Regions from separate parts of the Rouxiella sp. Mn2063 genome, predicted to be linked through region 1. Evidence: predicted binding sites of a transcription regulator. Region 1 holds the regulator's gene; each other region holds the start of a gene.

What was found. The regulator CRP, encoded in region 1, controls carbon source genes, mostly activating them, when cyclic AMP is high. The targets are predictions, from matches to a motif close to ATGTGANNNNNNTCACAT.
Region 2: the regulator CRP is predicted to act here: its motif matches at 1,333-1,350, upstream of ACL9RG_RS05485 (nucleoside-specific channel-forming protein Tsx).
Region 3: the regulator CRP is predicted to act here: its motif matches at 1,046-1,063, upstream of ACL9RG_RS20585 (2-hydroxycarboxylate transporter family protein).
Region 4: the regulator CRP is predicted to act here: its motif matches at 1,047-1,064, upstream of msrB (peptide-methionine (R)-S-oxide reductase MsrB).

What each region holds. Positions count from the first base shown of each region.
Region 1 is NZ_JBMOUD010000002.1:403,479-406,656, reverse strand. It holds gene ACL9RG_RS05240 (LysR substrate-binding domain-containing protein) at 1-379, shown strand, start outside; gene ACL9RG_RS05235 (OsmC family protein) at 374-799, opposite strand; gene crp (cAMP-activated global transcriptional regulator CRP) at 1,108-1,740, shown strand; gene argD (bifunctional acetylornithine/succinyldiaminopimelate transaminase) at 1,844-3,061, opposite strand.
Region 2 is NZ_JBMOUD010000003.1:5,591-8,768, reverse strand. It holds gene ACL9RG_RS05490 (ABC-F family ATPase) at 1-20, opposite strand, end outside; gene ACL9RG_RS05485 (nucleoside-specific channel-forming protein Tsx) at 237-1,124, opposite strand; gene ACL9RG_RS05480 (GNAT family N-acetyltransferase) at 1,485-1,952, opposite strand; gene betA (choline dehydrogenase) at 2,046-3,178, opposite strand, start outside.
Region 3 is NZ_JBMOUD010000020.1:26,894-30,071, forward strand. It holds gene ACL9RG_RS20580 (ATP-binding protein) at 1-706, opposite strand, end outside; gene ACL9RG_RS20585 (2-hydroxycarboxylate transporter family protein) at 1,121-2,476, shown strand.
Region 4 is NZ_JBMOUD010000006.1:97,594-100,771, forward strand. It holds gene gapA (glyceraldehyde-3-phosphate dehydrogenase) at 1-837, opposite strand, end outside; gene msrB (peptide-methionine (R)-S-oxide reductase MsrB) at 1,188-1,601, shown strand; gene ACL9RG_RS11200 (YeaC family protein) at 1,708-1,980, shown strand; gene pncA (bifunctional nicotinamidase/pyrazinamidase) at 2,102-2,740, opposite strand; gene ansA (asparaginase) at 3,009-3,178, opposite strand, start outside.

The DNA of each region.
Region 1 (3,178 bases):
CGCGACCAACATCGCGCAATTGGCTAAAGCGAGCTGGCTACTGCCCGACGATGACATGGGCTACTATCAAAAACTTAGCCAATCGCTGCTGGCAATTCCCTCGCGAACGGGGCAAACGGTATTGCATAGCAACTCTCTGTTATTTGGGTTAACACTGGTGCTTAGCGCTGATTATCTTACGTTGGGAACCGCGGCCATGTTCAGACTGCCGTTGATGCAACGTATGTTCTGCCCCTTGCCAATCCCGCATCTTCCAACAGTCGAGTACAGCCTGATTTACTCACAAAAAACGCCGCTAACCTTAACGGCGCGGCGTTTTATAGAATTAGTGCGTCATCGTTGCCAGCAACTTAGCGGACAAAACGACGACCTCTTATAATGAGGTATTCGCATCCTGCGGGTTAATCACTTCAAAGCTGTGCGTAATGGTGGCGGCTTTACCCAGCATCAGCGATACCGAGCAGTACTTCTCCGCAGACAGGCTGACCGCACGTTCAACCACTTTATCGGTCAAACCAGTGCCTGTAACAATAAAATGCAGGTTGATGCGAGTAAATAAACGAGGCGCTTCTTCACGACGTTCTGAGGTCAGCTTCACCTCGCAATCCACCACATCGTTACGACCTTTTTGCAAAATAGACACCACATCAATGGCGCTACATCCACCAGCGGACATCAACAACATTTCCATTGGGCTTGGCGCTTTATCACCCGCATTTCCGTCCATCAATACCTGATGACCTGATGCGGATTCGCCTAAAAACGTCAACCCTTCGACCCACTTTACCCGTGCCTGCATCTCTTTTTCTCCCAGCGAATATTCCCCGACAGACTACCCTTTTAGCCTAAAAATGCAATGCAGGGAGATCGCCGTCATGCTGAAGCGAGACAACAGGAGACACTAGGGCAATCCTGTGTTACAAACAAAGCGACAGAAACTTATCAGCAATTTCCGGCTCCGGTTTTCATAGTGACACCCCTTTTTTGAGGGATATCGCTCCGCCTGTCGCTTGCAGTATTGCTGATCTGTTCATATGCTAAAATGGCGCTTATTTATAAAAACGCCGTACAGGGAACTCAGACGGTAATAACAGAGGATAATAGCTAATGGTTCTCGGCAAACCACAAACAGACCCTACTCTCGAATGGTTCCTGTCTCATTGTCATATACACAAATATCCATCTAAAAGTACGCTGATTCACCAAGGTGAAAAAGCCGAAACGCTTTACTACATCGTGAAAGGTTCGGTTGCCGTGCTGATCAAGGATGAAGAAGGCAAAGAGATGATCCTCTCCTATCTGAATCAGGGAGATTTCATCGGCGAGCTTGGTCTTTTCGAAGAAGGCCAGGAACGTAGCGCTTGGGTACGGGCAAAAACTGCCTGTGAAGTGGCAGAAATTTCCTATAAGAAATTCCGCCAGTTGATCCAAGTGAACCCGGATATTTTAATGCGCCTTTCCGCGCAGATGGCGAACCGTTTGCAAGTGACTTCTGAAAAAGTAGGAAATCTTGCATTCCTTGATGTGACAGGCCGTATTGCCCAAACTCTGCTTAATCTGGCTAAACAGCCCGATGCCATGACCCACCCAGATGGTATGCAGATCAAAATCACTCGTCAGGAAATCGGTCAGATCGTCGGCTGCTCACGTGAGACAGTTGGACGTATCCTCAAAATGCTCGAAGATCAGAACCTGATCTCCGCACACGGTAAAACAATTGTCGTTTACGGCACCCGTTAATTCACCGCCAGCATTTATTAACCCTGAATAAAATCTTAAAGAAAAAATGGCGCAACAGATAATTCTGCTGCGCCATTTTTATTGGACTCTTTTAAGCCAGATATTAAACGCCAACAACCTGAGCAACCGCCTGTTCAAAGCGCGCCATACCTTCCCGAATATCATCAAAATCGATCACTAATGACGGGGCAAAGCGCATCACATTTGTGCCAGCCACCAAGACCATCACGCCTTGTTCAGCCGCGGCGGCAAGGAACTCACCAGCCCGGTTTTTATAAGCTTCTGACAACTCAGCGCCGATCAGCAAGCCTTGACCTCTAAACTCCTGGAAGACCTTATATTTGTCATTGATAGCCGTCAGCGCCTGTAAGAAGGCATCACGACGTTCATCAATGCCAGCCAATACTTCTGGCGTATTAATCAAATCCAGCGCCGCTTCGGCAACCGCACAAGCCAGCGGATTACCACCGTAAGTGGTACCGTGTTTGCCCGGTGCCATTACCGAGGCGACCTCTTCGCTAGTCAGCATCGCGCTCACTGGGAAACCACCGCCCAACGCTTTGGCCGTCGTGAGGATATCTGGCGTGACGCCATAATGCATATAGCTAAACAGTTTGCCGCTGCGCCCCATTCCGCTTTGCACTTCATCAAATACCAGCAGCGCGTTATGCTCATCGCACAGGTCACGTAAACCTTGCATAAATTCTTGGGTAGCTGGCGTTACACCGCCTTCACCTTGAATCGGTTCGACGACAATGGCACAAGTGTGGGAGTCGATAACCGCTTTAACCGCGGCCAGATCATTGAAAGGTACATGGACGATATCAGCAGGCTTGGGGCCAAATCCGTCCGAATATTTTGGCTGTCCACCGACTGAAACGGTAAACAACGTGCGGCCATGGAAAGCATTGTGGAAGGCAATAATTTTGCTTTTGTAAGGGCTATGGCGAGCAGATGCGTAGTAACGCGCCAGCTTGAATGCAGCTTCATTAGCTTCGGCACCCGAGTTGGCGAAAAATACCCGGTCAGCAAAGGTGGCATCAATTAGTTTCTGTGCCAAACGCAAAGCAGGCTCATTGGTAAAGACATTGCTGACATGCCACAAGGTTTCACCTTGTTTATGCAGCGCTTCTACCAAAGCAGGATGGCAATGACCCAGTGCCGTAACGGCAATACCGCCGGCAAAATCAATATACTCAGCGCCTTGCTGATCCCAGATACGACTGCCTTTCCCCTTGACCGGAATAAACTTAGCTGGTGCATAAACCGGCAGAATAACCCGATCAAAATCACTGCGCTCTACCGCTGGCTTTTGTGCCATCCCACACTCTCCCATCCGATTTATCGTCATTACGGCAAATTATCCCGCAAAGACAAATGAAAAATTACTCACAAAATATGAATAAAAAATCAAAATCAGGCAATAGAAATCAGTGCA
Region 2 (3,178 bases), on a different contig from region 1:
ATGTTGTAAGTACTTAGCACAACGCTCGCTCTTAAATTAGGAATGTGATTTGGCGCGCATTATGCCATAACGGAGCAAGGAGATCGCGGGAAGTTTTGGTGACAATTTAAGCGGATGACAATATTTATAGATGGCGGGATAGTCGGGACAATATCCCCATAGCAAAAGGCCGATGCTGATTAAGCATCGGCCTTTCTTATATAGACGAATGACTTGCAGAAAGTCGTGGTTAACTTTTAGAAGTTATAACCAATCACTGCGTAGTAACCCCAACCGGTAGAGTGAACGTTGAAATTACCGCTGCCGAAGTTCATTTCAGCGCCTTCAGCCCACTGTCCGCCGTTGTGGAAGTAACGACCGACCAACGAGTAATGCCAGTGGGTATAGTTCAACGACAAAATGTGGCTAGATGCGATGGAGTTATTAGAACGTGATTTGTTGCCGTTAACATCACGTGCACTATCATCACCCAGATCTGAGCCCCAGTCGAAGTTGGTGAAACCGATATAGCTTAGGTTACCGCCCCACAGTTGGGTCAACGGCACGAAGTATTTCACTTTAAAGCGATATCCGTCCCAGCTGTTCTCGTTAGCTGCACCGTAGTTTTCCCACTGGTATTTCGCATACACGTTCAGGGACAGGCTCATCGGCAAATGGGTGTCGATGTCGGTACCCAAACCCATGTACCAGGTGTTCTGGCGATTGGTGTTGTTTGAACCCATATCGTAGATGTAGTTGTTAGCGAAGTACCACTCTTTCACTGGGCCAATGCTCAGATCGGTGCCAGTCAGTTTATCGATAGAGAAACGAGGTTCAATTTCCATAAACATTGGAGAACCGTGCTTTTCCCAAATACCGGTGTCGTTACCGTTACCCGCGCCGAAGAATTTAGGCACGTCCAGGTAGCCGTAAAAATCAAACCAGTCTTTGTGAGCGAATGCTTCATATTCCAGGTAAACGTCGTTGTTCAGTTTTGGTCCGAAGCGAGTGTGATAGCTACCTACAACGTTAACACTCTGGTGCCACCAATCAGATACGTATTCACCCTGAGTATCGTTAGCAAGCGATTGCGTGCTGTATGACAAAGCGAGAAGAGCACCAGCAGCCAAGATTTTATTTTTCATTTTATTACCAGGAACAATGGGAAGGTGGCTCCTTGCCACAGGAGGTCATGTGCTCGGTTACCACGCGAAAACACAAGACTTGCGCTAACTCTCGGCATTTAAAACGTCGGTAAAAGTAACATTTCCGAACAACCTGCCAAAGAATGAGGCCATACTTTACGTTTAGGTCAAGTTTTGTCAATTTCAGTTTCATACGGATACATAGCTTATGTGATTTACGTCACATATTTAGCACTAATTGTTATAAGTATATGAAAAAGATCTGACCAGAAAAGAGGTAAAAAACGACTGGCTGTCATAAAAATCAGCTATAGGGCAACATGGTGCTGCCCCGATTGGTGCGGTGATACAAAACTAAGCTTAGGCTTTTACTTCACGACACATTTTGATGTGGGGAATACCGTCCTCGTCATAGATCTCCGAGCAGGCAACAAAACCAAAGCTGCCGTAAAACTTTTGTAAGTGTGCCTGCGCGGAGAGCACGATAGGCATTTGTGGCCAGTGTTGCGCACAGGACATCAACGCCTGTTCCATCAGTTGGTAGCCCAATTTAAGCCCACGTGCTGCGGGCGCAACAATCACCCGACCAATGGCTACCCCCTCTTCCACCCGCAAAATACGCGCATAGGCCGCCGGCTTGTCTTGTTGCCAGGCGACGATATGACGATGCTCGCCTACTAAGTCCAGCCCATCAATATCCTGATAAATACAATTCTGCTCGACCACAAATACCTCACTACGCAATGCCAAAATCGCGTAAAGCTGCGCGGCGCTAAGGGATGAGTGATGGAGATCTTGCCAGACAATTGGCGTATTTTCTGTGGTCATAGGGTGTTCCTGATAAGAAATAAAAAAGAGATAACCCGAAGATTATCTCTTTTATCATGCTCAACGGCTAACGCCGGTCACAAATTTATCGCGTTATTTTCTGGCAGGTTCTGTTCTCACCGGCGCGTCGCCCGCGACATAATAATCAGCAGTGCTTCTTGGCAATGGTGCGCGGCCACGAATTTTATCGGCGATTTTCTCGGCGATCATAATGGTGGTCGCGTTAAGGTTGCCGGTAATGATAAGCGGCATAATCGAGGCATCGACCACGCGCAGCCCTTGCATACCATGTACGCGTCCCTGACCATCAACTACCGCCATTTCGTCGCTGCCCATCTTACAAGAACATGACGGGTGGAACGCCGTTTCGGCGTTCTCACGGATGAACTGATCGAGCTGTTCATCCGTTTGCACATCAACACCTGGACTGATTTCACGCCCGCGATAAGGGTCCAGCGCTGGCTGCGCCATAATTTCGCGGGTGATACGGATCGCATCACGGAATTCATGCCAATCCTGCTCGCTCGACATGTAGTTGAACAAAATGCTCGGATGCTGACGCGGATCTTTCGATTTCACCTGTACGCGGCCGCGGCTTGGTGAACGCATCGAACCGACGTGCGCCTGGAAGCTGTGCTCCTGAATCCCTTTACTGCCGTTATAGTTAATCGCCACCGGCAGGAAGTGATACTGGATATTCGGCCATGCAAACTCTTCACGGCTGCGAATAAAGCCACCGGCCTCAAACTGATTGCTTGCACCGATGCCCGTTCCGTTGAATAGCCATTCGGCGCCAATCATCGGCTGATTGACCATTTTCAACGCCGGGTAAAGCGAAACCGGCTGCGTACAGCTAAATTGCAGGTACATTTCCAAGTGGTCTTGCAGATTCTCACCAACGCCCGGTAAATCATGTACCAATGGGATATCGAGTTTTTTGAGTAACTCTGCCGGGCCCACACCGGAACGCTGTAATACTTGCGGAGATGCAATAGCACCACTGCACAGCAGCACTTCTTTCTTCGCTCGCGCGGTAGTGGCGTTATGCGCATCCCCTTTGAAGTAACTTACGCCAACCGCACGCTTCCCTTCAAACAGGATTTTGTCGGTCAGTGCGTGGGTCACAATCGTCAGGTTGCTACGCGGTTTCGCCTGATCCAGATAACCACGAGCGGTACTTGCACGACGACCTTTTGGCGTCACGGTGCGATCCATCGGACCGAAGC
Region 3 (3,178 bases), on a different contig from region 1:
CAATAATCTGCAAGCGATCGTCAATGGCAATAACGCCCTCATATATTGCTTCCATCAGCGCCTGTTTTTGCCGCACTAACGAGGCTATTTCCTGAGGCTCTAACCAAAACATCTGTTTCTTCAAGTTCTTACTAAACCACCAAGAGAAGATAAACAGTGACAGCAGCAATAACAGGCCGAAAAAAACGACTTGGGCCAGTTTTTTGAGCGAAATATCATCAATGTAAGAGGTGAGATAGCCGACAGAGACAATGCCGATAACATGATGGTATTCATCAAAAATGGGGGCTTTGCTGCGTAAAGAGACGCCAATGCCGCCTTTACGCTCAGAAATAATGGTTTTCCCTGCCAAAACCTCGGCATTATCGCCGCCAATCATTGGGGTATTGACGCTTTCTGGCGAGTAGGAGTGATAAAGATGTTTCTGCTGGCTATCGCCAATAACCATATAACTGGCATCACTGTGCTCACTCATGGCATCCATCAGCTGTGCAATGGCCGTGATATCGCGTGCTTTTACTGATTTGGCTAATTCGGGGATCTGGGCAATTTCGCTGGCCTGTAATCGGGCCCTGTTGCCTAAATCCTGATGGAGTTGAAGATCCATGGTACGAAATAGAAAGACACCGACTAGTACTAAGACCAGGCAAGAAAATGCGACCAGACTAATAAACAATTTTATTTGAAAGCTGAATCTCAGCGTCATCTTCTTTGCCATGATGTAAAAGCCCATGTATGAGGCAATGCAACTCACTATCCCGGATGCTTGGTATAACTGGCGAAGGTTATTGATAAGCAACTAATCGATTATCTGCCCCCACGGTAAATAGCATTAAGCCTAACACGGGGTAATGAGTCAGCCATCTATTGCCAAGAAGAGTTGTGAACTTGGCCGCAGGGACGGAAAAATGTTTAACGATTCTTTATTGAGAATAATTATTATTTCTTGATTTATTTAAGAAATCACTAAAAACATTATAACTTTTATCTTTTTTTTAACATTAAAACCATAAAAACCATAACAACCTTTAACGCTGCGGTTTTAATTTGATGATAGTCACATCAGGACGAAGATGACTTTTTCTATGCTGCTATGACAAATATAAAAGAGGGCAATGTCATGAGCACAACCGATGATTCCTACCTGATCACAGCGGAAAAACAAGGGGTTCACAAAACAGCACGCGAGAAGTGGTGGCATGTGTTGGATACCTACAAAATCGGCATCATTCCTTTGCCTTTTTTCATTTTGGCAGGAGTATTAATTCTACTCGACTGTCTCAGCGGTAAGCTGCCCAGCGACATCGTCGTGATGGTCGCGACGTTAGCATTCTTCGGTTTCGCCTGCGGTGAATTTGGTAAGCGTCTGCCATTAGTCGGCAAGCTGGGGGCTGCGGCAATATGTGCGACCTTTATTCCCTCTGCAATGGTGCATTACGGTTGGTTGCCAGATGTCGTGGTTGAGTCGACCACTAAATTCTACAAATCGACCAATATTCTCTACCTCTATATTTGCTGCATCATTGTTGGCAGCATCATGAGCATGAATCGCCAGGTAATGATTCAAGGATTCCTGCGCATCTTTATTCCGATGCTGTGCGGTGAGATCGTGGGCATGCTGGTGGGAATGGGGGTTGGCATGGCATTGGGTTTACCGCCGTTCCAGACCTTTTTCTTCTTGATCCTGCCGATGATGGCGGGCGGCGTTGGGGAAGGTGCTATCCCACTCTCTATGGGCTACGCTACCTTGCTGCATATGGAACAAGGTGTGGCGCTAGGACGCATTTTACCCATAGTGATGCTCGGCAGCCTGACCGCCATTGTGTTGGCTGGTGTACTGAACCAAATAGGTAAGCGTTATCCGCATCTAACTGGTGAAGGCACATTGATGCCAACGAAAGACGGCAGTATTGGTAATAGCGTTGAAGAGTTTACCGGTAAAATTACCGTCAACGCTTTAGCATGTGGCGCATTATTGGCAATTCTACTGTATATGGTTGGAATGCTGGGACAGCGTTTGATTGGCCTGCCTGCTCCTGTCGGTATGCTGTTTGCGGCCGTCGCGGTAAAATTGGTTCACGGTGTATCACCGACTATCCAACATGGTTCGATGGTGGTTTATAAGTTCTTCCGCACCGCGGTAACCTATCCGATTCTTTTCGCCGTTGGAGTGGCCATTACTCCCTGGCAGGAGCTGATTGATGCATTTACCGTGCAAAATCTGCTGGTAATTATCAGTACTGTTTGTGCGCTGGTCGGTACTGGTTTCTTAGTGGGCAAAAAGATTGGCATGCATCCAATTGATGTGGCGATCGTTTCTTGTTGCCAGAGTGGCCAGGGAGGTACCGGTGATGTTGCTATCCTCACATCCGGCAACCGGATGCCATTAATGCCTTTTGCTCAGATCGCAACACGTATTGGTGGAGCCATTAATGTCACTGTGGGGCTATTAGTACTGGCGAAGTTCTTTGTCTAACAGTATTCAACTAGTATGAGTTTTGTGCAATTCTTAAATTGATGTATTTTCTTGAAGAGGTAAGACATATTATTTTTAATATGTCTTACTTTAATTCCTTAAGTACTAAAAATCTTTGTGCGTAATATCACCCGATATTGATAAAACAATAGCACTGCTGTGTTGTTTGCTGAACTATCCCATCTATATAGTCACCTTATCTTTAAAACCCCTGCGTATTATTACATTGTACTGTCGTTTGTATCTCCCCTCATTTTGGCTAGTTTAAATAATGTGAAATCCTAGGTGTTATAGAAATACTACTCTGTATAAAATAAATGCTATCTAGGTTGTATTATATGATTTTCACAGTGTGTATTAATCGGTTTTAGTAAAGCGTAAATATGGAAGGAAACTTATTCATTATATGAAAACGTATTAGATATATGAATTTATTATGTTCATCATTGGCTTTGTGATAAAGGTAAGGGGAGCAGCTAGATATTTTATAAAATACTTTAATATAATGGCAGGCTAATTCCTTAAGTTGCAGTTTTACATCAAAGTAGATAAATATAGTATTAAGTAGAATGAGGTAACTCTTATTTAATTCGCATTTTTAGTTGTAAGATGATTAGAGGAATTAGCATGAAAAAACTTGACAAGCCCACCTTTATTTGAGCTTTAAAGCAATAGGCTGACTAATATTTAGAATGAGACAAT
Region 4 (3,178 bases), on a different contig from region 1:
TACTTCGTCTTCTGTGTAACCCAGAATACCTTTCAGCTCGCCTTCAGATGCTTCTTTCAGCGCCGCACAAATTTCTTTGTAAGAAGCTGGTTTTGCCAGACGTGCAGTCAGGTCAACAACAGAAACGTTAGGGGTAGGAACGCGGAACGCCATACCAGTCAGTTTACCGTTCAGTTCTGGGATAACTTTACCTACTGCTTTAGCAGCACCGGTAGAAGAAGGGATGATGTTCTGGGATGCGCCGCGGCCGCCGCGCCAGTCTTTGTGAGACGGGCCATCAACGGTTTTCTGTGTTGCGGTAGTGGCGTGAACAGTGGTCATCAGTGCTTCAACGATGCCGAACTTGTCGTTGATGACTTTAGCCAGTGGAGCCAAGCAGTTGGTGGTACAAGATGCGTTAGAAACGATTTCTTGGCCAGCGTAAGCTTTGTGGTTCACGCCCATAACGAACATTGGGGTGTCATCTTTAGATGGGCCAGTCAGAACAACTTTCTTAGCGCCAGCTGCGATGTGCTTACGTGCAGTTTCGTCGGTCAGGAACAGACCGGTTGCTTCTGCTACTACGTCAACATTCACTTCATTCCATTTCAGGTTTGCTGGGTCACGCTCAGCGGTAACACGAATGGTTTTGCCGTTAACGACCAGATGACCGTCTTTAACTTCAACGGTACCGTTGAAACGACCGTGAGTTGAGTCATACTTAAGCATGTACGCCATGTAGTCAGCGTCCAACAGATCGTTGATTGCAACGATTTCGATGTCAGAACGTTCTTGAGCAGCACGGAAAACAATGCGACCGATACGGCCAAAACCGTTGATACCTACTTTGATAGTCATATATTCCACCAGCTAATTTATAGTGAATAAAAGGTTGGTTGTAAAATTACAAAAACCTTGCTGAGCGTCAAGCGGAATCGTGTCAATTGTTGCTGTAAGTCAAAGCTCCGACTCACTATTGCTTGCAAATTGCACGTTTCGTTTCTAAAAGTCAGTTGCTGTCTATATTGGGGGTTCTTGCCCGATATTAAACACCGGTTGGTTCAAATATGTGATCTAAATCACAAGCAATGAACCGTTAGTGTTGCAGCGAGTCAGTTTAGGTCAAAATCGACAGACTTAGTGTTAATTTTTTGTTAGAATATACAGTTATTTTAGTTGCTTTTCTTACTGAGCAGAGAATCATTACCATGACTAACGACGCTAAAAATAACAATCAGCCCCTGCAATTAACTGAAATCCAGCATTATGTGACGCAAGAAAGAGGGACTGAACGCCCTTACACCGGTAAATTACTGCACAACAAGCGCGAAGGTATCTATCACTGCCTGTGCTGCAACGCACCGCTATTTTATTCTGATACTAAGTATGAATCAGGCTGCGGCTGGCCAAGTTTCTACCAGCCTGTCACCCACGACGCCATTAACTACCTCACTGATAACACTCACAATATGGAGCGAGTAGAAATTCGCTGTGCGCAGTGTGATGCGCATTTAGGCCATGTATTCCCCGACGGTCCGCAGCCGACCGGTGAGCGCTATTGTGTGAACTCTGCGTCAATGAGCTTTACCGACGGTGAGAACGGCGAACGTACCGCTGGCTAATACGCGTTGCGTGTTGTAATTTTAACGACAAAATCGATTCAGCTTTGGCTGTTCAATGACGTGACGAATAGCCTGCGGGCAAAATAAGTCACGTGGGGAAGCGAAGATGGAAGTAAACGAATTAATCGGCGTGATGACACCTGAGATCTACCAGCGTTTAGTGCTGGCGGTAGAATTAGGTAAATGGCCAGATGGCGTAAGACTCACGCCGGAACAGAAAGAATACAGCTTGCAGGCCGTGATGCTATATCAGGCCCGCCACAATGTTGATGCACAGCACATGACAGTCGGTACTGACGGGCAGATTGTCACTAAAAGCAAACAAGAGTTGAAACAACAGTTTAGCCAGGATGCACTGATCCGCCTTAAACCTGAATAATTTCTCTGTTGTCTGTAGAGGGCGCGGTACGAAAAATATCCTCCGCGCCACTTCTTAATGTTCGCTTAGTGCTTGGGATGATTCGTCAGCCCGATGTGGTTCATCAAACTAAGGTGTCTCATCAAGCTAATGTGCTGAGCCAGGTTTGCAGGGTTTGTATTTGTGCCCCCGCTTGCTGCATGTCGAGAATAGCTTGCTCACCGTCGCTCGCGGCGAGATTAACCGCCCGACAACCTTCTGCTATCAATGTCACCTGATAGCCTAAACTCAACGCATCCAGCACGCTGAATTTCACGCAGTAATCCGTTGCTAAGCCCATCACCACCAGATGCGTAATCTGCTGTTGATGCAGCCACTCATCCAAGCCGGTAGCGGCTAATTTTCCATTGTCGAAAAAGGCACTGTAGCTGTCAATATCGGCATTCTGGCCTTTGTGTACGACAAAAGTTATCGCCGCTTTATTAAGCTCAGGGTGAAAATCGGCCCCAGATTGTTGTTCAATACAGTGTGCTGGCCACCATACCTGTGGCAAGCCTTCAAGTTCACCTAATGTCCAGGCCTGTTGCCCAGAATTCACGGCAAAACTGCGATGATTTTCCGGGTGCCAGTCTTGCGAGGCAACGATGTGCCAACCTGCGTTACTACAGGCCGCAATAGCCTGATTGGCAACCGCAATAGTCTGGTCGCCTTCAGTCACTGCTAACGCACCGCCGGGGCAGAAATCATTTTGCAGGTCGATCAGTAGTAGTGCTGATGTCATCTTGCCTCCTTTCCCCGTCATACTTGGGGCTGTCTCTGTGTTGGCTACGTTCACTCGTCCGAATCACTTACTTGAGTAAGCTCATCGGGACTTGTTCGCTTGCCGCCTTGATACAGCCCCAATTATTTAGGGGAGTATCCGTCATACTTGGGGCTGTCTCTGTGTTGGCTGCGTTCACTCGCCCGAATCACTTACTTGAGTAAGCTCATCGAGACTTGTTCACTTGCCGTCTTGATACAGCCCCAATTATTTAGGCGAAATGTTTTAGCTATTCTGTTAACTCACCGCGCAAGTCTTGTTGCATCAGGTGGCGGATCTCTTCTGCAGATAGTGACTGGCTTAACAGGTAATGCAATTTGGTTAGCGCCGCTTCCACTGTCATATCAAAGCCACTGATTACGCCTGAATGGGCAAGGGCATTACCTGTTGCATAGCCAC